DNA from 4 places in the Mesobacillus sp. LC4 genome. Region 4 is predicted to be linked to each of the others. Evidence: riboswitches for the same ligand, from Rfam matches in the RefSeq annotation. Region 4 holds a riboswitch; each other region holds the start of a gene.
The links. Region 4 has a riboswitch for S-adenosylmethionine ahead of AB5I83_RS20615 (methionine ABC transporter ATP-binding protein). Riboswitches for the same ligand answer to the same signal wherever they lie in the genome.
Positions count from the first base shown of each region.

Region 1: it holds a riboswitch for S-adenosylmethionine, as region 4 does, so the genes downstream of both, mtnW (2,3-diketo-5-methylthiopentyl-1-phosphate enolase) here and AB5I83_RS20615 (methionine ABC transporter ATP-binding protein) in region 4, are expected to answer to the same signal.
Region 2: it holds a riboswitch for S-adenosylmethionine, as region 4 does, so the genes downstream of both, AB5I83_RS05760 (methionine biosynthesis PLP-dependent protein) here and AB5I83_RS20615 (methionine ABC transporter ATP-binding protein) in region 4, are expected to answer to the same signal.
Region 3: it holds a riboswitch for S-adenosylmethionine, as region 4 does, so the genes downstream of both, AB5I83_RS11315 (sugar ABC transporter substrate-binding protein) here and AB5I83_RS20615 (methionine ABC transporter ATP-binding protein) in region 4, are expected to answer to the same signal.

Region 1 is NZ_JBGCUB010000004.1:385,061-390,082, forward strand. Features, by position in the region: gene AB5I83_RS15215 (DUF2087 domain-containing protein) at 1-418, shown strand, start outside; gene AB5I83_RS15220 (carbon-nitrogen family hydrolase) at 490-1,272, opposite strand; gene AB5I83_RS15225 (aminotransferase class I/II-fold pyridoxal phosphate-dependent enzyme) at 1,400-2,575, shown strand; SAM riboswitch class I at 2,655-2,761, shown strand; gene mtnW (2,3-diketo-5-methylthiopentyl-1-phosphate enolase) at 2,857-4,080, shown strand; gene AB5I83_RS15235 (2-hydroxy-3-keto-5-methylthiopentenyl-1-phosphate phosphatase) at 4,077-4,739, shown strand; gene AB5I83_RS15240 (methylthioribulose 1-phosphate dehydratase) at 4,736-5,022, shown strand, end outside.
Region 2 is NZ_JBGCUB010000001.1:1,119,797-1,124,818, forward strand. Features, by position in the region: gene AB5I83_RS05750 (carbon starvation CstA family protein) at 1-369, opposite strand, end outside; gene AB5I83_RS05755 (M4 family metallopeptidase) at 623-2,251, shown strand; SAM riboswitch class I at 3,096-3,208, shown strand; gene AB5I83_RS05760 (methionine biosynthesis PLP-dependent protein) at 3,368-4,483, shown strand; gene metC (cystathionine beta-lyase) at 4,480-5,022, shown strand, end outside.
Region 3 is NZ_JBGCUB010000003.1:90,971-95,992, forward strand. Features, by position in the region: gene AB5I83_RS11310 (sugar ABC transporter ATP-binding protein) at 1-80, opposite strand, end outside; gene AB5I83_RS11315 (sugar ABC transporter substrate-binding protein) at 328-1,425, opposite strand; SAM riboswitch class I at 1,530-1,639, opposite strand; gene AB5I83_RS11320 (dynamin family protein) at 1,789-4,533, opposite strand; gene AB5I83_RS11325 (hypothetical protein) at 4,909-5,022, shown strand, end outside.
Region 4 is NZ_JBGCUB010000009.1:13,271-18,292, forward strand. Features, by position in the region: partial or broken gene AB5I83_RS20605 (aldo/keto reductase) at 1-281, opposite strand, end outside; gene map (type I methionyl aminopeptidase) at 503-1,246, shown strand; SAM riboswitch class I at 1,429-1,532, shown strand; SAM riboswitch class I at 1,624-1,727, shown strand; gene AB5I83_RS20615 (methionine ABC transporter ATP-binding protein) at 1,812-2,843, shown strand; gene AB5I83_RS20620 (methionine ABC transporter permease) at 2,833-3,483, shown strand; gene AB5I83_RS20625 (MetQ/NlpA family ABC transporter substrate-binding protein) at 3,500-4,336, shown strand; gene AB5I83_RS20630 (M20 family metallopeptidase) at 4,530-5,022, shown strand, end outside.

The DNA of each region.
Region 1 (5,022 bases), on a different contig from region 4:
CAATGTGATTGTAGAGCGCAGGGACAAAAATACAATTTATTTTCACCTGAATGAGTCAGTAATCAAGCAACAGGCAAGGACGCTAGGAAAATTAATTGAGAAGAGAGAAGGGGAGGTGGACGCAATGATTGAACAAAATATCGAAAGGCAAAAGGTGATCGAGAATTTCCTGACGAAAGACGGAAAACTAAAAAACATTCCGGCACAACGCAAGAAAAAGCTGATGGTTTTCGAATATATAGTTCGAGGTTTGAAAGCCGGAAAAAAATATCCGGAAAAGGAGTTGAACGAATATATCACGAAGTTCCATGAAGATTACGCGACAATCAGGAGAGAATTCATCATCAATCATTACATGCATCGCGAAAATGGGATTTATGAATTGAATCCAGAAGAAATGTGGGCAAAACCTGAGTGATTCACAAGAAAAAGCAACATGAAACCCGCCTCAGCCTTAGTCGCTGGGCGGTTTTTTTATTTTGATGGGAATTAATACAGTTCTGGCCTGCGGTCGGTAAAGATAGGAATCCTGCTCCTTGCTTCCTTAACCTCATCAAGGTCAATTTCCGCTAAGAGTATTTCCTCATCTTCTCCACCTTCAGCAATCACTTCACCCCATGGATTGATCACCATGGAATGGCCGGCGAATGTATTGTTAGGATCGGAGCCAGCGCGGTTGCAGGCAATCACAAAGCATTGGTTCTCAATCGCACGGGCGATAAGCAATGCCCGCCAGTGTTCCAAACGCTGGATTGGCCATTCAGCGACTACAAACATCGCTTCCACATCCTGAAGTGCATGGACACGGACCCATTCCGGGAACCTGATATCATAGCAGATCAGGCCAGCAAATTTATGTCCGTCCAAGGAGAATATTCCTTTTTCCTTACCAGCAGCCAAGTGCAAATGCTCATCCATAAGCTTGAACAAATGAAGCTTGCTGTAGGTTCCTGCCTGAGCTCCATCTTTGTCGAATACAAGCAGTGTATTTTCAATGCCTGCTTCTGTTTTATTGGCAACAGAACCGCCTATGAAATGCGAGTGGTATTTCAACGCTGCATCCTTTAAAAACTCTTTGGCTGCTTGTGCTTCTTCTTCAGCTGTGGTCTTTAAATTATCGAGATCATAGCCGGTCGTCCATAGTTCAGGAAGGACTATCATATCGGGTTTTTGTCCATTTGCCTGTTCAATCAGTTGTGCTGCATGTTTGTAGTTTTTCGCAGGATCTCCAAACGCAATATCCATTTGCAAGCAAGCTATTTTAAACTTCATCATTCATCACCGCCATAAATTCTGAAAATTATTTCTTTACAAGTTACTATTTACGTTATATCATTTGTGACTAGAATTTCAAATTAAAATTTTAAAATAATCATTTAAATCCTAAGCAGGTGAGAAAATGGAATTTCCACAGTCAGATTTACTAAAGAGCCTGCCCAAGCAGTTTTTTGCTTCTCTGGTGCAAAAGGTGGGCGCTTATACAGAAAAAGGGGCAGACATCATCAATCTTGGCCAGGGAAACCCTGACCAACCGACACCACAGCATATTGTTGAAAAACTGAAGCAAGCTGGAGAGAATCCAGCGAACCATAAGTATTCTCCTTTCAGAGGACAGCGTTCGTTACGAGTAGCTGCAGCGACATTTTATAAAAGGGAGTACGGAGTCGACCTTGATCCGGAAGAAGAAATTGCCATCCTTTTCGGGGGCAAGGCTGGCCTGGTAGAAATTCCTCAATGTCTGTTGAATCCTGGGGACACGATTCTCGTTCCAGATCCCGGCTATCCTGACTACTGGTCGGGAGTCGAGCTGGCCAGGGCAAAGATGGTGACAATGCCACTCCGGGAAGAGAATGACTTTATGCCTGATTATGAAGAGTTAGCTGCCGAGCAATTGGATAAAGCCAAGCTGATGTTCCTTAACTATCCTAATAATCCCACAGGGGCAGTTGCCGATAAACAATTTTTTGATGAAACAATCGAGCTTGCACGAGAGAATCAGATTTGTGTCGTTCACGATTTTGCTTATGGTGGAATTGGCTTTGACGGGAACCGCCCACAAAGCTTTTTACAGTCTGAAGGCGCAAAAGACGTAGGAATCGAAATTTATACTCTGTCAAAAACTTATAATATGGCTGGATGGCGTGTTGGTTTTGCTGCAGGAAACAAGAGTGTGATTGCCGCAATCAACTTGCTGCAGGACCATATGTATGTCAGCTTGTTTGGTGCAGTGCAGGAAGCGGCTGCAGAAGCATTGCTGGGACCGCAGGAGTGTGTTGCCGAGCTAAACAATCTATATGAAACCCGAAGAAACGTACTTATTGACGGCCTGACAAAGATAGGCTGGCAGGTGACTGCTCCAAAGGGCTCATTTTTTGCGTGGCTGAAGGTTCCAGAACCATTTACTTCGGTTGAGTTTGCGGATTTCTTACTGGAAAAAGCACATATAGCAGTTGCCCCCGGTGTAGGATTCGGTGGCTATGGAGAAGGTTTTGTGCGGGTGGGCCTGCTGACTTCGGCAGAGAGACTGCAGGAAGCAGTCAGCAGAATTGAAAGCTTGGAAATATTCAAAAAATAGTTGACATTGTTTTATGAACCTGACATAATCCTAATTAACAAATTTACTTTAACCAATTAAATAACTTGATTAAATTATTTTCTTATCAAGAGCAGGCGGAGGGACGAGCCCGATGAAGCCCGGCAACCGATCCAGCGTAAGCTGGGCACGGTGCTAATTCTTGCAGCGAAAGCTGAAAGATGAGAAGAGTTTAGTGTATTTTCTAACCTCTTCTTTGTGAAGAGGTTTTTTTAATGCCCAAATACAACTGGGTTCAATAAGTATCGAAGGGATTGATCTTCATGAGTGAAATTACAGCGACTTACATAGTCCATGACGCCAAACATAACCCGCAGAAAAAAGCAGAGGGAATCGCGCTCGGCTTGACAGTGGGATCCTGGACTGACCTGCCGGAACTGGACCAAAAACAATTAAAAAAACATAAGGGAAGAGTGGTTTCTGTAGAAGGCTCGAGCCTGGACCATAATTCAGAAACAGTGGCAACAATCAAAGTCGCCTATCCTGCCCTCAATTTTTCACCCGACCTGCCAGCCATTTTGACAACTGTTTTTGGAAAACTCTCGCTTGATGGCAAAGTGAAACTTGTCGATCTCGAATTTGATGAAGAATTAAAGAAACACTTCCCAGGTCCTCGCTTCGGAATCGAAGGAATCAGGAGGAAGCTTGGTGTTTATGACCGTCCATTGCTTATGAGCATCTTCAAAGGTGTTATCGGACGTGATATGGATTTCCTGCTAAAACAACTTAAAGAACAAAGCCTTGGAGGAGTTGACCTGATCAAGGACGACGAGATCCTGTTTGAAAACGAATATACACCTTTTGCAAAGAGGATCACTCTTGGTAAAAAAGTTCTTGAAGAAGTCTATGAATCTACTGGACATAGGACCTTATATGCGGCCAATCTGACAGGAAGGACTTCACACTTGAAGGACAAAGCGAGAAAAGCGGCAGAACTCGGAGCAGACGCGTTATTGTTCAATGTGTTCGCCTATGGCCTGGATGTCTTGCAGGAACTTAGGGAAGATGATGAAATCGGGATTCCGATCATGGCTCACCCAGCTGTGAGTGGGGCGCTGACATCGGCTGATGAATATGGCTTTTCCCATTCATTGCTTCTGGGTAAATTACTCCGCTATGCCGGAGCAGACTTCTCGCTTTTCCCGTCACCATATGGAAGTGTGGCACTTGAAAAGCAGCAGGCGATATCAATTGCTGAGGCACTGACTGCTGAGGATCAATACGAAAGGACCTTCCCGGTTCCATCAGCAGGCATACATCCTGGAATGGTGCCGCAATTGGTTAAAGATTTCGGAGTTGATTCTATCATAAATGCAGGCGGAGGCGTTCATGGTCATCCTGGTGGAGCACAGGGTGGAGGCAAGGCATTCAGACAGGCGATTGAAACCGTACTTCAGGGAAAAAGCCTTGAAGAAGGGGCTCTGGATCATGCTGAGTTGAAAACAGCTATACGCCTGTGGGGTTCATCAGAGGCGGTGGCAAAGTGAGTCAGCCTGTGATATTTTGCGACTTTGACGGAACAGTAACAGAAAAGGACAATATCATAGCCATCATGAATGAATTCGGTTCGGATGGCTGGGATGAAATTAAAGAAGCAGTGCTGGGCCGCAGGATTTCGATCAGGGAGGGAGTAGGGAAAATGTTTTCTCTCCTACCTGTTTCGAAGAAGGAAGAAATCATTCAGTTTGCTGTACAGAACGCCAGGATCCGCCCGGGATTTCAAGAGTTTCTTGATTATGCCCATGAGGAAGGTATACCTGTTTATATCGTCAGCGGAGGGATAGATTTTTTCATAGAACCTATCATTCAAAAATTCGGACCGCTCGCTGGAGTGTATTGCAATAGTTCGGATTTTACAGGAAGTACGATAAAAATAGAATGGCCAAACAGCTGCGATGATCAATGTTCAAATGATTGCGGCTGCTGCAAACCATCCATCATGAGAAAGCTGGAAAAAAAGAGCGCCTATAAAATAGTCATCGGTGATTCCGTAACAGATTTGGAAGCTGCAAAACAAGCCGATCTTGTGCTTGCCAGAGACTATTTAAAGGATAAATGCGAAGAATGGAAGATTGAACATAGACCATTCGAAACGTTTTATGACTGTATAGATGCACTTAAAACTGAGACAGGGGTGAGAGGATGAGCTCATTAGAAAGTAAGTGGGAAGAACTGGCCGACGTAAAGGCAGAACTGGCAGATCGTGATTGGTTCATGGGAACGAGCGGCAACCTGGCAATTAAAGTGAACAACGACCCGGTGCAATTCCTTGTAACGGCGAGCGGGAAAGATAAGCGGAAACGGACAGATGAAGACTTTTTGCTTGTTGACCAATTCGGCCGTCCGGTTGAAGAAACATATTTAAAGCCATCTGCTGAGACACTCCTCCATGTTGAGGTATACAAAAAGACAAACGCTGGCTGCAGCCT
Region 2 (5,022 bases), on a different contig from region 4:
CAGTTTATTGGTTATGGTCCCTACTGACTGCCCCTTATTCCTGACTGAGAGGACAAGAGTTCCGAAATCATGGACACCTGCAGCAAAGACCGTGCCCAAAGTAACCCACAGGAATGCAGGCAGCCAACCCCAATAGACGGCGATTGCTGGCCCTACAATTGGTGCCGCACCGGCTACAGACGTAAAATGATGTCCCCAAAGGATCATTTTCTTTGTTGGGACAAAATCAACCCCGTCAGAATATTGATGTGCCGGTGTCACATAATTCGGATCGAGACGGTAAATCTTTTCTGCTACCCACTTGGAATAGAATCGATAGCCAATCGCAAAGACAATCATCCCGATCACGGCTAACCATATAGAGTTCATTGATTGAAACCTCCTTTTTTATGAGTTGGTACTACAACTTAATAATAAAAATATATTGCTAAATTAGTCAATAAATTCTGACTACTTTTGTGGAAATTTTGTTATATCCCCTTTTCTCTAATCGAAAAAATTTTCCCAACATGCTCATTCGACATTTTGCGACTTAGTTATTGAAATGTTCAGACTATTGAAGTATAAATATGATAATCTACTAATTTTTATTAGCTAGAATTTGATTTTAGGAGGAGTTTATTTGAAAAAGAAAGTAGTTTCCTTAAGTTTAACGGCAAGTTTGGCATTAAGCGGATTGGTTGCGGCGACAGGCTTTGCGGCCCCGACGGATTCAGCTTCAAAAAAGTTCACAAAAAGCCATGGCGCTCCTGAATTTGTTGCCGGTAAGCTGACAAACCCATCCCAAAAAGCAGCAAAGGACGTTGTTCTTGGCTACTTGAAAACTTCAAAAGGAAAATACAGCCTGGGCACAAATGATAGTTTCGTCGTTAAATCGCAGGAAGCAGATAAACTAGGTGGAGATGTAGTCCGCCTGCAACAGGTGTATAATGGTGTCCCTGTCTGGGGAGCAACACAGTCTGCAAGAGTGGATGAAACAGGAGTTCTTAAAGTCTTCAGCGGGACGGTCAGCAAAGGGCTTGATAACAAACTTGTGAAGGCATCCAATAAAAAATCCCAAAGAGACGCCATCTCTGTTGCTGAAGGCGACTTAGGCTTTAAGCCTGATTATGAAGTAGCTCCATCCGCTGAACTGGTTGTTTATCCTGGTGAGGAGCAAGCAGTATACGCTTACCATGTCACGTTGAACTTCCTAAGTCCTGAACCGGGTAATTACCAGTATTTTGTCAACGCAACAACTGGGGAGATCATCAATAAATACAATGCCCTACACACTGCAGGGAAAACCAATCCTTCTTTAAGTGGAACAAACACTGTTGGATCTGGTGTAGGAGTTCTTGGAGACACGAAATCATTGAATACTCTTCTTTCAAGCGGCTCTTATTATTTGCAGGATAATACAAGAGGGAATGGAGTATTCACATACGATGCAAAGAATCGCCAGAGAACGCCAGGTTCCCTCTGGGTGGATGCTGATAATAATTTGAACGCTTCTTATGACGGTGCAGCTGTAGATGCTCACTACTATGCAGGACTGACTTATGATTACTATAAAGACACTTATGGTCGCAATTCATATGACAATAAAGGCGCAGCATTGAAATCTACTGTCCATTATGGCAGAAGTTATAACAATGCTTTCTGGAATGGCCAGCAGATGGTTTATGGTGACGGAGATGGAACTACATTCATCCCGCTTTCCGGCGGTCTTGATGTTGTGGCGCATGAGCTGACCCACGCTGTAACTGATTTTAGTTCAGACCTTGTTTACCAGTATGAATCAGGTGCTTTGAACGAGGCGATTTCTGATATCTTCGGTACGCTTGCTGAATTCCATGACAACAATAATCCTGATTTTGAAATCGGTGAAGATATCTACACACCAAATAAAGCCGGCGATGCCCTTCGTTCCATGAGTGACCCTGCTAAATACGGCGATCCAGATCACTATTCTGTTCGTTACACTGGCACGTCCGATAATGGTGGAGTCCATATCAACAGCGGAATCATCAATAAAGCTGCCTACCTGCTGAGCGAAGGCGGTTCACATTATGGAGTATCCGTACCAGGAATCGGTACAGAAAAATTGGGTGCGATCTTCTATAGAGCAAACACAGTCTATTTCACATCTTCCACTAACTTCAGCCAGGCACGAGCCGGAGCTGTACAAGCAGCAAAAGATCTTTACGGATCCACTTCCGCAGAAGTAAATGCTGTCAATAAAGCTTTTGATGCTGTAGGAGTATATTAATAGGTAAATATTTAAGGCAGACTGGCTCATCTTTTAGAGATGAGCTAGTTTTTTCATTCTGTTCTTTTGTTAATTGGCTTTCTGCTGGAATAAGTGCTGGGCTGTTCTTGACAGGTTCGCCTCCTTTAACTGAGAAGCTGTCAAAAAAACAAAGTATTCTTGACAGGTTTGCCCCGATAAGCTGAAAAGCTGTCATAAAAACAACGTATTCTTGACAGGTTTGCCCCGATAAGCTGAAAAGCTGTCAAAAAAACAACGTATTCTTGACAGGTTTGCCCCAATCAACTTAAAAGCTGTCAAAAAAACAGCAGATTCTTGACAGGTTTGCCTCTATAAGCCGAAAAGCTGTCAAAAAAACAGCAGATTCTTGACAGGTTTGCCCCGATAAGCTGAAAAGCTGTCAAAAAAACAACGTATTCTTGACAGGTTTGCCCCGATCAACTTAAAAGCTGTCAAAAAAACAGCAGATTCTTGACAGGTTTGCGTCCATAAACTGAAAAGCTGTCAAAAAAACATCCTATTCTTGACAGGTTCGCCTCCATAAGCTGAAAAGCTGTCAAAAAAACATCCTATTCTTGACAGGTTCGCCTCCATAAGCTGAAAAGTTGTCAAAAAAACAACGTATTCTTGACAGGGTTATGCCTTTAATCTGAAAACCTATCATAATAACATCAGATTCATGACAGCAGTAGCCCCCTTATCCCCCAGAATCTATCAAAAACAAATTAATTCGCACACCCACCATGATTTTTTACCTATTTACTTCACCGCTTTAATTTAATGATTGACATTCATCCTTAACAGCTGTAATATTTAGAGAAATTTAATAATTCAATAATATGAAATCTTATCCAGAGAAGCTGAGGGTCCTGGCCCAATGAAGCTTCAGCAACCTTCAACCTTGTTTGTTGAAAAGGTGCTAATTCCAGCAAGTTTTTTTAACTTGGCAGATAAGAAGAATGGCTATCATCTGTAAAAGTCTTCTTCTTAAGAAGGCTTTTTTTGTTTTATTAAGGACTTCCCGCATTGTTTTCTGGAGCTTATGTGGAACCTGTCTGTTTTAAACCGAAGGTAAAACAAAAATTGCCCTCCACTACATCTTTAGGAGTGAGTCTATTGGCAGAAATCGATACAAAGCTTGCACAGCTTGGAAACAGGAGTGAAACAATAACAGGAGCCGTCAATCCACCAATCTATTTGACGACAGCCTATCGGCACGAAGGGATTGGCCAGTCCAGCGGCTATGATTATGTCCGCACCGGCAATCCTACTCGTGAAATTCTTGAGAAGGCGATCGCAGACCTGGAGGAGGGTGATCGCGGCTTTGCCTGCAGCTCCGGAATGGCAGCAATCTGGACCGTTCTTTCACTATTCGAGCACGGAGATGAATGGATTGTCTCTAAGGATTTATATGGAGGCACTTATCGTCTTCTCGAACAAGGTTTCAAAAAATGGGGATTACACAGTACTTATTCTGACATGTCTGATCTAAGCGAAATCAAAACGGCCATAACCCAAAAGACGAAGGCTCTTTTTGTAGAGACGCCGACGAATCCGCTGATGGAACAAGCAGATATTGAAGCAATTGCCAAGATTGCTAAAGAGAACGGTATTCTTCTGATTGTTGATAATACCTTCTACACTCCCCTGCTGCAAAAACCATTGACTTTAGGTGCCGATATCGTCATTCACAGTGCAACTAAATATCTTGGAGGGCATAATGACGTGCTTGCAGGCCTGATCGTGGCAAAGGGTGAGCATCTATGTGAATCCCTCTTCCTCCATCATAATGGCGGTGGAGCGGTCTTAAGTCCATTCGACTCCTGGCTGCTGATCCGTGGTATGAAGACATTGTCATTAAGAATGGAACGCCATGAGAAAAATGCCAGTGAATTGGTCGGTTATTTACAGCATCATCCTGCAGTGAAGGATGTCCTTTATCCCGGAAGAGGCGGAATGATTTCTTTCAGGGTACATTCACCTGCCATGGTCAATCCATTTTTACAAAGTCTATCAGTCATCACGTTTGCTGAAAGTCTTGGCGGAGTTGAAAGCTTTATTACCTATCCTGCAACACAGACACATGCTGACATCCCGGCAGAAATACGAGAAAAAACGGGTGTTTGTGAAAGGCTGCTGCGGTTCTCGGTGGGAATCGAAAATGTGGAGGATTTGAAATCTGACTTGGATCATTCATTCAATAAAGCACGCCAGGAGGTTGAAGTTTTATGAGCCATCCATATACTTTCGAAACCCAGCTTCTGCATAACAAGCATAAATTTGACCCTGCAACCGGTGGAGTGAGTGTGCCCATCCAGCATGCCTCTACCTTCCATCAGCTCTCGGCAGACAAGTTCGGGAAATATGATTATAGCCGCAGCCTTAATCCCACCAGAGAGGCGCTTGAGGACATTATCGCCGAGCTTGAAGGGGGTATCCGGGGTTTTGCTTTTTCTTCTGGAATGGCAGCAATTTCAACGGCATTTTTGCTTCTCTCGCAGGGTGATCATGTGGTCGTCACCGAGGATGTTTATGGCGGGACATACCGGATGGTGACACTGGTGTTGAACCGTTTTGGTATTGAGCACACTTTTGTCGATATGACCGATCTTGAGGCAGTGGAACAAGCGATCAGGCCAAACACAGCCCTGCTATATGCAGAAACGCCTTCCAACCCCCTGTTAAAAGTAACGGATATTGCCGCGATCAGCGAAATAGCGAAGAGTCACGGTGCCCTAACCTTTGTTGATAACACTTTCATGACACCCTAC
Region 3 (5,022 bases), on a different contig from region 4:
GTTTCTGTGCTGAAATCCACCTCATTCAGCGCACGCACTCCCGGAAAGTCAATACTGATGTTTTTCATTTGAAGTTTCATCCCCGGGCCTCCTCTCTATCATTCTGCAAAGCAGACACTCTCGTAAGTTTGAGAGTGTCTGTTTTGTTTTGTTTGAGTGTAAACTGGAAAAAATCGTGCGGAATTTCCAATTCGCTATAAAAGTGAAATTCTCGCTATATATATTGAAAAGTCGCTATATTATTGGAAAAGTCGCTATATAATCGAGAAAGTCGCTATATAATATTTTTTTCAGCTATAAAAACTTCTCAACCAACCATTTCAATAGTTATTTCTTATAATGATCCTTCAATTTCTCCATCCAGTCTTCCAAAAATGCATCCGATTTGCCCCAGCCTTCGATGATTTCAGCTAAATTCGCCATGTTCACCGGCTCTTTTGACTGCTGGAGCTCTTCCTGGGAAATCAGTGATGCTTCTAAGTCGTAGCTTGCTGGAGTTTCTTCACCTGCAAGCTTTTTCGCAAGCAATCTCATATTCACTTCCCCAATCAGCTTTGGATCAACAGCGGCCGTGTATTTCCATGAGCTTCCATCTCCCTGGATTTCCTGCAGGTCAGCATTGGATACATCAATTCCGTAAATCTTGATTTCATCGCGGCCCGCTTCCTTGATGGCACGTGCTGCACCGATCGCAAACGCGTCCCAAGTTGCGAAAATCGCGTCAATTTCTCCTTTTGGATGCTTATTCAGCATGGCTGCAACAGCGTTCTGCGTCTGGACGCTTGTATCAGCGGCGGCCACTCCGAATCTCTCAACTTCTTTGATTCCCGGATTCGCCTTTAAGGTTTCCTGGTAAACTTTATTTCTTCTGACCATCGGCGGGAAGCCATCTACCCATAGATAAACGATATTTGCTTCGCCATTTTGGTCTTTCACAAGCTGGTCCAGCGCCTGTGTGGCGAGGGCTTCATCGTCCTGGGAAGTAAGAGTGACACCTTCTACCTGAGCAAGGTCTGGATTCGAATCAAAAGTCACGACACTTTTGCCCTCATCCACTAACTTTTTCACATCATCTACTGTTGCCGCATCGTCACCATGCGAGATGATGAATCCATCATAATCCTGCTGCAGCCCTTGGTTAATCGCGTCATGGAATTTTGCTGTATCTCCATTCGCAGTAAAAACATCTACCTTGAAGCCAAGAGCTTCTCCTTCTGCTTTTGCTCCGGCTAAAAATTGTGCAGTATGGTCGTCTCCGCCGATCTTGCGGATCACTTTAATTTTGACTTCCTCACCTTTGGCAAATCGCTCCGGAACTCCCTCAACAGGACCAGAGGCCGTCTTCGTCTCTCCCCCGCCACAGCCTGTCAGCAGCAATGCAGAAGCAACTGCACCTAAAAATACTTTTTTCATTCCTTTTTTCATCTGAATTTCCCCCTTTGATTGATCTGCCTGTCTAACACAAATAAAAAAACCTCTCCAGAAAAGAGAGGTTTCAAACGCAGTAAAAATGCAAAGGTCGGATTCCTCTCTTATCTTTCAAAACAAAAAAAATTGTTTTGCAGGATTTAGCACCAATTCCAATTGGAACGGTTGCTGGGCGTCATAGGGCCAGTCCCTCTGCCACTCTTGATAAGAGAATTTCTTTATTGAGTTAATGTTGCAAATCGATAAATTTTACTTTAAACTCCTATACTCATATTGTCAATATTATTTCGAAAATTTAATTTTATTCTTTTTTCACACCAAGCAAAAAGGAAGACTCCAATCGGAATCTTCCTTTTTCAATTAACCTCTCCCTGCAGCGGTCATCCATTCAAACTGGCGAAGCTTCACTTCGTACAGTGTCAATGGGTCGCGGTACAGCTCTGGGTTGATTCTCATTTTTTCAAGCTCGGTCTTGCCATAACCAATTTCGGAATTGGCATCTTCTACTGCTTTTTCTAGTACGTTGAATGGATTTTTGAAGAACAGGTTCACGTCGCGTTCAATCGATTTTTCAAAAATCTCGAATTGCTGCAGGAATCTTTTCGCGGTGGTCACGCCGATCTCATAATAATCTTCTGTCTCCAGATAGGTTTTATATCGGTTATAAAGCATCGCATTGTTTTGCGGCAGCACGCCTAGCAGCTTGCCTGCGCTCTTCAGGAAGAATTGCTGCGGTGTCGAGCGGTTCATGATGTTGATTTTTTCATAGTGAACGCCGTTCGTCATCCGATTTGCATCGCGGCGCCAATCATCAAGTACCCTGAAATCGCAGTCCAGGCTGATCCGTTCATCTCCATACATCGAGTTAAAACCGTCAGCCATTTCATTCAAATAGTTTTGGCTATGATCGAATTCGTCCTTCGAATGCTGAATCCATCCTTGCAAATCCTCATGGAATTTCGGCAACAGTGTTTCATCAAGATATTCTCTTATCTTCTTGTTCATCGCTTCATCCATTTCAGTATGGATTTTTCCGAAATCGCTGTCCTCTGTTACCAATTCAGAACAACTCCGCAGGATTTCCGGAATTTTTTCAATGATTTCCGTACGGGTTTCGTCCTTGATTTTACGGTATGACTTCTGAATGGATTTCGATTTCTCTTCCTCGATGTCACCCAGTTGATTGATCGCACCATTCAGCTTGCTTACCATCTCTTCGTTCCAGCTGATTGTTTCCATATGGTCATTTTCAATTTCAATCCGTTTATCAAGCAAATACGTGATCGCCCTTCTCACAAAGAATTGCAGTTTTGCTGTGCGCTCCTGATCGAAGTCTACTGTGCTTCTGTTTGCTTTGATAAAATCAGAGAAATCTCTCAACTGCTTGCCTTTATCATAAGTAGCTGAGAAAGCGAACATCTTTGCTTCAGGATAGTATTGGCTGATTTCCGCTGATGTTTGGTCGAATACTTCTATTGCCTCTTGCTGACTGTAGACAGCATCTATTTTATTCAACAGGAAGTGAATAGGAAGCTGCGGGAAGTACTCGGATATTTTCGTGAGGATTTCCCTTTCTTTTTCCGTAAAAGGGTCATTTGCGTTAAGCACGAATAATAGGCTGTCAGCAAACCTCAAGTAATTGTACAACGGATGATTGTCATAGTTATTACGATTGATTCCTGGAGAATCAATTAGCGCCAACTGATGGTCGTGCAGGAATGGGAACTGAGCTCTGAAGTCAATGATCGTTTCCTTTTTATGGTTCTGGCGGCGAACTCCGGCGGATTCCTTGAAGTCCTCGAGATCCGTGATTTGGCGGACTGCCGTATCGTTAATTTCCTGGATTTCCGGATTCTCATCGTTCATGAACCTGATGACAGCACCAGTTGGAGTTGTAATCAGCTCTTCGCCAACAATCGTATTGACGAAGGATGACTTTCCATTTCCGGATAAACCGGCAATCAGCAGATTATGGACATTGGTTTCCTGGAGCTCACGGACCATCCATTTTATCCTGTTGCCTACTTCGATTTCATGGTTCTCAGCCCACTTAATGATGGTCTCAAATAACTGCATGCTATCTTCGTATCCATTATCGTATTGACGCGAATTCAGGACAAGGTTCTCCGCGTCGTGAATCGCCGACGTGGTTATGGTTCCTGGAAAAACCTCATTCCAAGCAATGATTGATGATGCTGAAACAAGGCTGTTAACTGGACTCGTAATTTTCAGCCAGTTCGTCAGCAACTCAGGAATCAGCGGTGAGATTTCCTTAATCAACCGATCTCCATTAATCAATTCGAAGTAAGTGTCCTGATAGACCGCTGAAAGATGGGTCCAGCCATCTCTTCTATTGCCGTCCATCCCGCTGAACAGTTGGTTGAATTCCCTCAGCCATTTCATATAGGAACTTTGATCCCGATAACTTTCCCACAGGGATACAGACAGCTGTTCAAACCGGCTTCTATCCACCTGGAATAGGACGGATAAAGCTTCGTTAAAATAAGAAGGTGAGAACTGGCGGGTATGCCCCTGTTCTACATACTGATTCAAGACGTCGAACCATTTCGGCGAACCGGTTCGGACGCCTTCATTGACTGCCAGTTCAACCGCATTCTCCCAGTCGTGATGCTCTTCAAAGAAAGCACGGGCAATCTCTGTTACGCCCGGATAATCCGGATCCAGCTGCACAGATTTCTTGATGACAGCAACCGCTTTGTCAAGCTTCCCCTGTTCTATGTAAAGCGTCAAAAGCTGCAGCCCGCTTTCAATCCTGAGAATATTGCTTTCTGTATCAATCGAAAGGTACAGTTCCTCTGCAGATGTGTGCAGACCAATCTCCAGGAACGCATCACCCATGTTCTTTTTCGCCCATGGCTCCAGTTCATTCGTGATATTTTCCCATTTAAAAATAGCCGCTTCGTAATCTCTGTTATGAAAATAGACCTCTCCCTGAGCAAAACGGATGTATGATAAATCCGGCATATCATTCTTCTGCTCTTCAAGGTAAAGCTCCCCGAGGACACGAACAGGATGTGCCTGGCTTCTTTGTTCCATATAAGTTTCAAAGTACGACTTTTTGATTAATTGCTCTTCAAATGTCATGACCTTCCTCCGACCTCTTTATAATATCAATCCAAAAAAAGAGCCTTCAGACTCCTTCAGGCATAAAAAATTGTTCTAACTAACTATACTTTTTCCCTATGCCGGCTTACGCTCAAACCTTATCATTGTATTCTATCAAACAATTTTTCATGCAAGATTTCAGCCAGCTTTCAGTTTTGCTACAAGCACTGCAAAATTTGTAACCTTTTTAATAAACGATCCATTTTTTTGCCAGTTATTGTCGAAAAATCGTCTCCACCTATACCGTTCGAACTAAAATCAGGTTTTATGGGGAAGTAATGAAGTTTGTCACACCGTAGATAGGGCAAAATCATTATAATGAAGGTAACATTACGACCGAAAAAGGAGATTGTTATGCTTACTCTGAAACTAATGGGCACTCCCCTGGAACATTTGAAGTCACAACATATAAAAAACAAATCTGTCATGATGAACAACAAAACGCTTGCTTCCATCAAGGAAAACGGA
Region 4 (5,022 bases):
AGGAAGCTGTTCGGCTTTAACGCTCTTGAATCTTCCGGAATCCCATTTAAGTATCTATTGGTCAACAACCCTTGAGCCAATGGAACAAATGCGATTGATCCGACACCTTCTTCTTGAAGCAAATCAGTCAGCCCGTCTTCTACCCAGCGGTTAAACATTGAATAAGCAGGCTGGTGGATTAACAAAGGAGTTCCTAGTTCTTTTAAAATCGTGATGGCCTGTTTCGTTTCCTCTACACCATAATTGGACAGACCTGCAAGCAACCCTTTTAACCATCGAATTTTGCTTATGGTACCAATTTTTTAGTTTTTGGGTGATAGAGCAAAATATTGATACCATCATATTGGTATCGTTTTCACGGAAGACAAGAAGATTGTTGCTGTAAGCAGTATCCGGATTCAATCCAGACTGACCACAAACCTAAAGAATGGATTTTCAAGCTTAAAAAGGATAATCTAATCGTAGAGTTTTTTAAATCGATGCTATTGGAAAGGAATAAATTATGATTGCGAAAACAGAAGAAGATTTTAACGGATTAAAAGAAATCGGCAGGATTGTCGGCTTGATTCGCGAAGAATTAGTTGGGAAGACTGCACCTGGAATTACCACGAAAGAGCTCGATGAAATGGCAGGCAGGTTGTTTGAAGAGCATGGCGCTATTTCCGCTCCGAAGGGTGAATACAATTTCCCAGGATATACATGCATCAGTGTGAATGAAGAAGTCGCACACGGGATTCCGGGCAGCCGGGTGATCAAAGAGGGCGATATCGTTAATATCGATGTTTCCGGCTCAAAAAATGGATATTTCGCTGATACTGGCATCTCATTCGTCGTTGGCGAAGGTGATCCGATTTTAACCAAGATTTGCGAAACGGCTGTAGAGGCTTTTGAAGCAGGCTTGAAAAAAGCGAAACCAGGCTCGAAGAAAAGCGGACTTGGCAAAGCAGTTATAGCGACTGCGCGAAAGAACGGACTGACAGTGATCAAAAACCTTACTGGCCACGGGATTGGGCGTACTATCCATGAAGCCCCCGATCACGTTTACAACTATCATGAGCCATGGGATGACGAACTGTTAAAAGAAGGAATGGTCATCGCTTTCGAACCATTCATCTCAACACGCGAAGAAGAAGTCTTCCAAAATGAAAACGACGAATGGACCTATGTAACAGAAAACAGCTTTGTCGCTCAATGCGAGCATACCATCATCCTAACGAAAAATGGACCGATTGTGATTACCCGATAGAGCTCTTTTCCCGATGGAACCCCTTGCTGCTGCAGGGGTTCTATTTTTTTTGGCCGATTCCTTTTATTTAATACTATATTCCTATTTTTCGTATTACTAAAAAAAATACAACAAAAATGATTGACACTTTTTCTTTGACACAGTAAAGTAATAAACAAGATTCACAACTCAATATTCGTTACTTCTTATCAAGAGAGGTTGAGGGACTGGCCCTATGACACCTCGGCAGCGGACTCCTTTGGAGGACTGTGCCAAATCCAGCAAGCATGAGCTTGACAGATAAGAAGAGGCTGACTTTTCATTTGATGTCCTCTTCTTTCTGAAGGGGACTTTTTATTTCCCAAAAATACCCACCCAAAAAATTTCATAAGGATACTTTCTTATCAAGAGAGGCGGAGGGACTGGCCCTTTGATGCCTCGGCAGCGGACTCACAATGAGTACTGTGCCAAATCCAGCAAGCATGAGCTTGGGAGATAAGAAGAGATATTGACCAGCATTCGTTGCGGCATGCCTCTTCCTGTTTCCGGGAAGAGGTTTTTTTATATCCACAAAGGAGGAAGACAGATGATCACATTTGAGCAAGTGGAAAAAGTCTATGAAAGCCGCGGAAATAAGGTAGCGGCATTGAATGGAATTGATTTAGAAATCAAAGAAGGAGAGATATTCGGAGTCATTGGTTTTAGCGGTGCGGGAAAAAGCTCGCTGATCCGCTGTGTGAATTTGTTGGAACGGCCGACATCTGGAAGGGTGATTGTGGATGGCTGCGACATGACTTCCCTGTCTGTAAAAGAAGTGAGAGAGGTTAAAAAGAATATTGGGATGGTATTCCAGCATTTCAATCTTTTAAACTCCAAGACAGTATTTGAAAATGTCGCGATGCCCCTCATTCTCGGTAAGCTTCCGAAGGCGAAAATAAAAGAACGGGTTTATCAGTTGCTCGACTTTGTCGGACTGGTTGATAAAGCAGACAATTATCCAGACCAGCTCTCGGGCGGCCAGAAGCAGCGAATCGGAATTGCCCGGGCTCTGGCAACCCAGCCGAAAATCCTGCTTTGCGATGAAGCGACATCTGCCCTGGACCCGCAGACAACCAGCTCGATCCTACAGCTTTTGAAAAAAATCAATAAGGAGTACAACATAACGATTTTAATCATTACCCATGAAATGTCCGTCATCAGGGAAATTTGTGACAGAGTTGCTGTCATCGAGGATGGAAGAATCATCGAGGAAGATACTGTCTTCAGTGTTTTTTCAGCTCCTAAAACAGAAACGGCAAGAAATTTCGTCAGCACCATCATGAATGACAGCATTCCTGATTCCGTGTACAAGATTATTGAAGAAAATTCAGGACTGCATAAGGTATTCCGGATCAACTTTGTAGGCCAGTCAGCCGGTCAGCCGCTTCTGTCCCAGCTTTCAAAGAAATTCGATATCAACGTCAATGTTCTTTTCGGCAATATCACAGAACTTCAAGGAATCCCATTCGGAAACCTGATTGTCGAGTTACAGGGCCGTGATAAAGAAATTCTGAGAGCCCTTAATTTTATCGATCAGCAAAAAGTAAGCATAAAGGAAGTGACAGCACATGCTAGTTAATTCAGAGCAAATTATTCAGGCCTTAATCGAAACACTGCAAATGGTTGCGTTCTCCCTCCTGTTTTCGGCAGTCCTCGGAGTGCCGCTGGGAATCGCGCTTGTGGTCACCAGGAAAGGCCATTTACTTGAAAACGCCCCTGTCTTCAATGTACTAAATAGTCTAATCAACGTCTTTCGCTCAGTGCCATTCATTATCCTGCTGGTCGCAATCATCCCGCTGACCCGGCTGATTGTTGGTACGTCAATTGGTACAGCAGCGGCTGTAGTTCCACTAGTCTTCTATGCCGGTCCGTATATTGCTAGATTGGTAGAGAACTCCCTCCTGGAAGTGGACCCCGGAGTGATTGAGGCAGCTGAATCAATGGGTGCCACACCATGGCAGATTGTTTTCAAATTTATTCTTCCCGAAGCGATGAGCTCGCTGATCCTTGCTTTTACGATTGCGACGGTTGGATTGATCGGTGCATCAGCAATGGCCGGCGCAATCGGCGGCGGCGGCCTGGGCGACTTGGCAATTACATATGGTTATCAGCGCTTTGATACCCAGACAATGTTCATCACAGTTGGCATCTTGATTGTAATGGTTCAGGGACTTCAATCCCTTGGAAATATATCAGCTAAAAAAATCAGAAGAAGATAACCAGGAGGAAAATAAAATGAAAAAACTACTATTACTATTGATTGTACTTAGTCTGGCTTTAATCAGCACCGCATGCTCAAGCTCTTCATCATCAGCTAAAAGCGGCGAAACCGTCAAAGTGAAACTTGGCGTCAGCGGAACCGATCACCGAGTCTGGGATTTTGTTGCCAAAAAAGCAGAAAAAGAAGGAATTGAAGTCGAAATCGTCACTTTTTCTGATTATGTTCAGCCGAACCTGGCACTTGCAGAGGGTGAACTGGATGCAAACTCATTCCAGACGGTTTCCTATTTCGACGCTTTTATCAAGGAACATAATCTTGACCTTGTACCAATCGCTACCACACAGATTGCACCAATGGGTCTCTATTCAGATAAATACAAAGACGTGAAAGACATCCCTGAGGGTGGAAAGATTGCTCTTGCAAACGAAGCTACGAATATGGGAAGAGGACTTCTTTTACTCCAGGAAGCAGGTTTGATCAAGCTTGAGGACGGCTTCGATGGGATTGGTTCACTAGATAAAATCGTTGAGAATCCGAAGAATATTGAACTTGTGACGCTTGTTGCCGGCCAGACTCCAAGAGTGATGCCGGATGTAGCAGCATCCATCATCAACAACGGAATCGCAGTCGATGCAGGACTTACACCAAAGAAGGATGCGATTTTCCTTGAGAGTGCAACTGCCACTCCATACATCAACATCATCGCTGTCCGCGAAGAAGATAAAAGTAATAAAACTTTGAAAAGATTAGCTGAACTTTACCAGCAGGATGACACAAAGGAGTTCATCGAGAAGGAATATAAAGGTAATACGCTTCCTACTTTTGTGCCGCTTAGTGAGATTGGCTGGTAATAAGACATCTGTCCAATCCTATGACCATAGTTTCGAGAACTTCCCTTTTACGGTCACATTTCCAATCGTTTTGCGACCGAATACTCTTAACATCGAGCGATTTACGATGACTATGTGGCCCTTTCAGTCCTTAAGAGGTTGCATAAGTTAGATCAGAAACTTCCATTTAAATAGAACTCAAGGAGGATGCAGGATGACCACACCAGTTAAAGCACTTCAGGAATTAAAGGATATTATTACAGAATACGTCGAGCTTAATAAGGAACTTTACTTATCAGCCAGCCATGAAATCCATGAAAGACCGGAAATCGGCAATGAAGAATATTTCGCATCTGCGCGGCTCATCAAGGTTTTAGAGGATGAAGGTTTTGAAGTTGAAAGAGCGGTAGCGGGACATGAAACATCCTTTGTTGCACGTAAAAAGTCTGAAAAAGCTGGACCATCGATCGCCTTTCTGGCAGAATATGATGCCCTTCCAGGGTTAGGCCATGCTTGCGGCCATAACATCATTGGCACGACAAGTGTTGCCGCTGCTATTGCACTTAGCAAGGTGCTTGAGGAAACTGGCGGTGAAGCTGTCGTTTTTGGAACGCCTGCCGAGGAGGGCGGCCCAAACGGAAGCGCTAAAGGAAGCTTTGTAAAGCATGGCCTTGTTGAAGGAATCGATGCAGCCTTAATGCTGCACC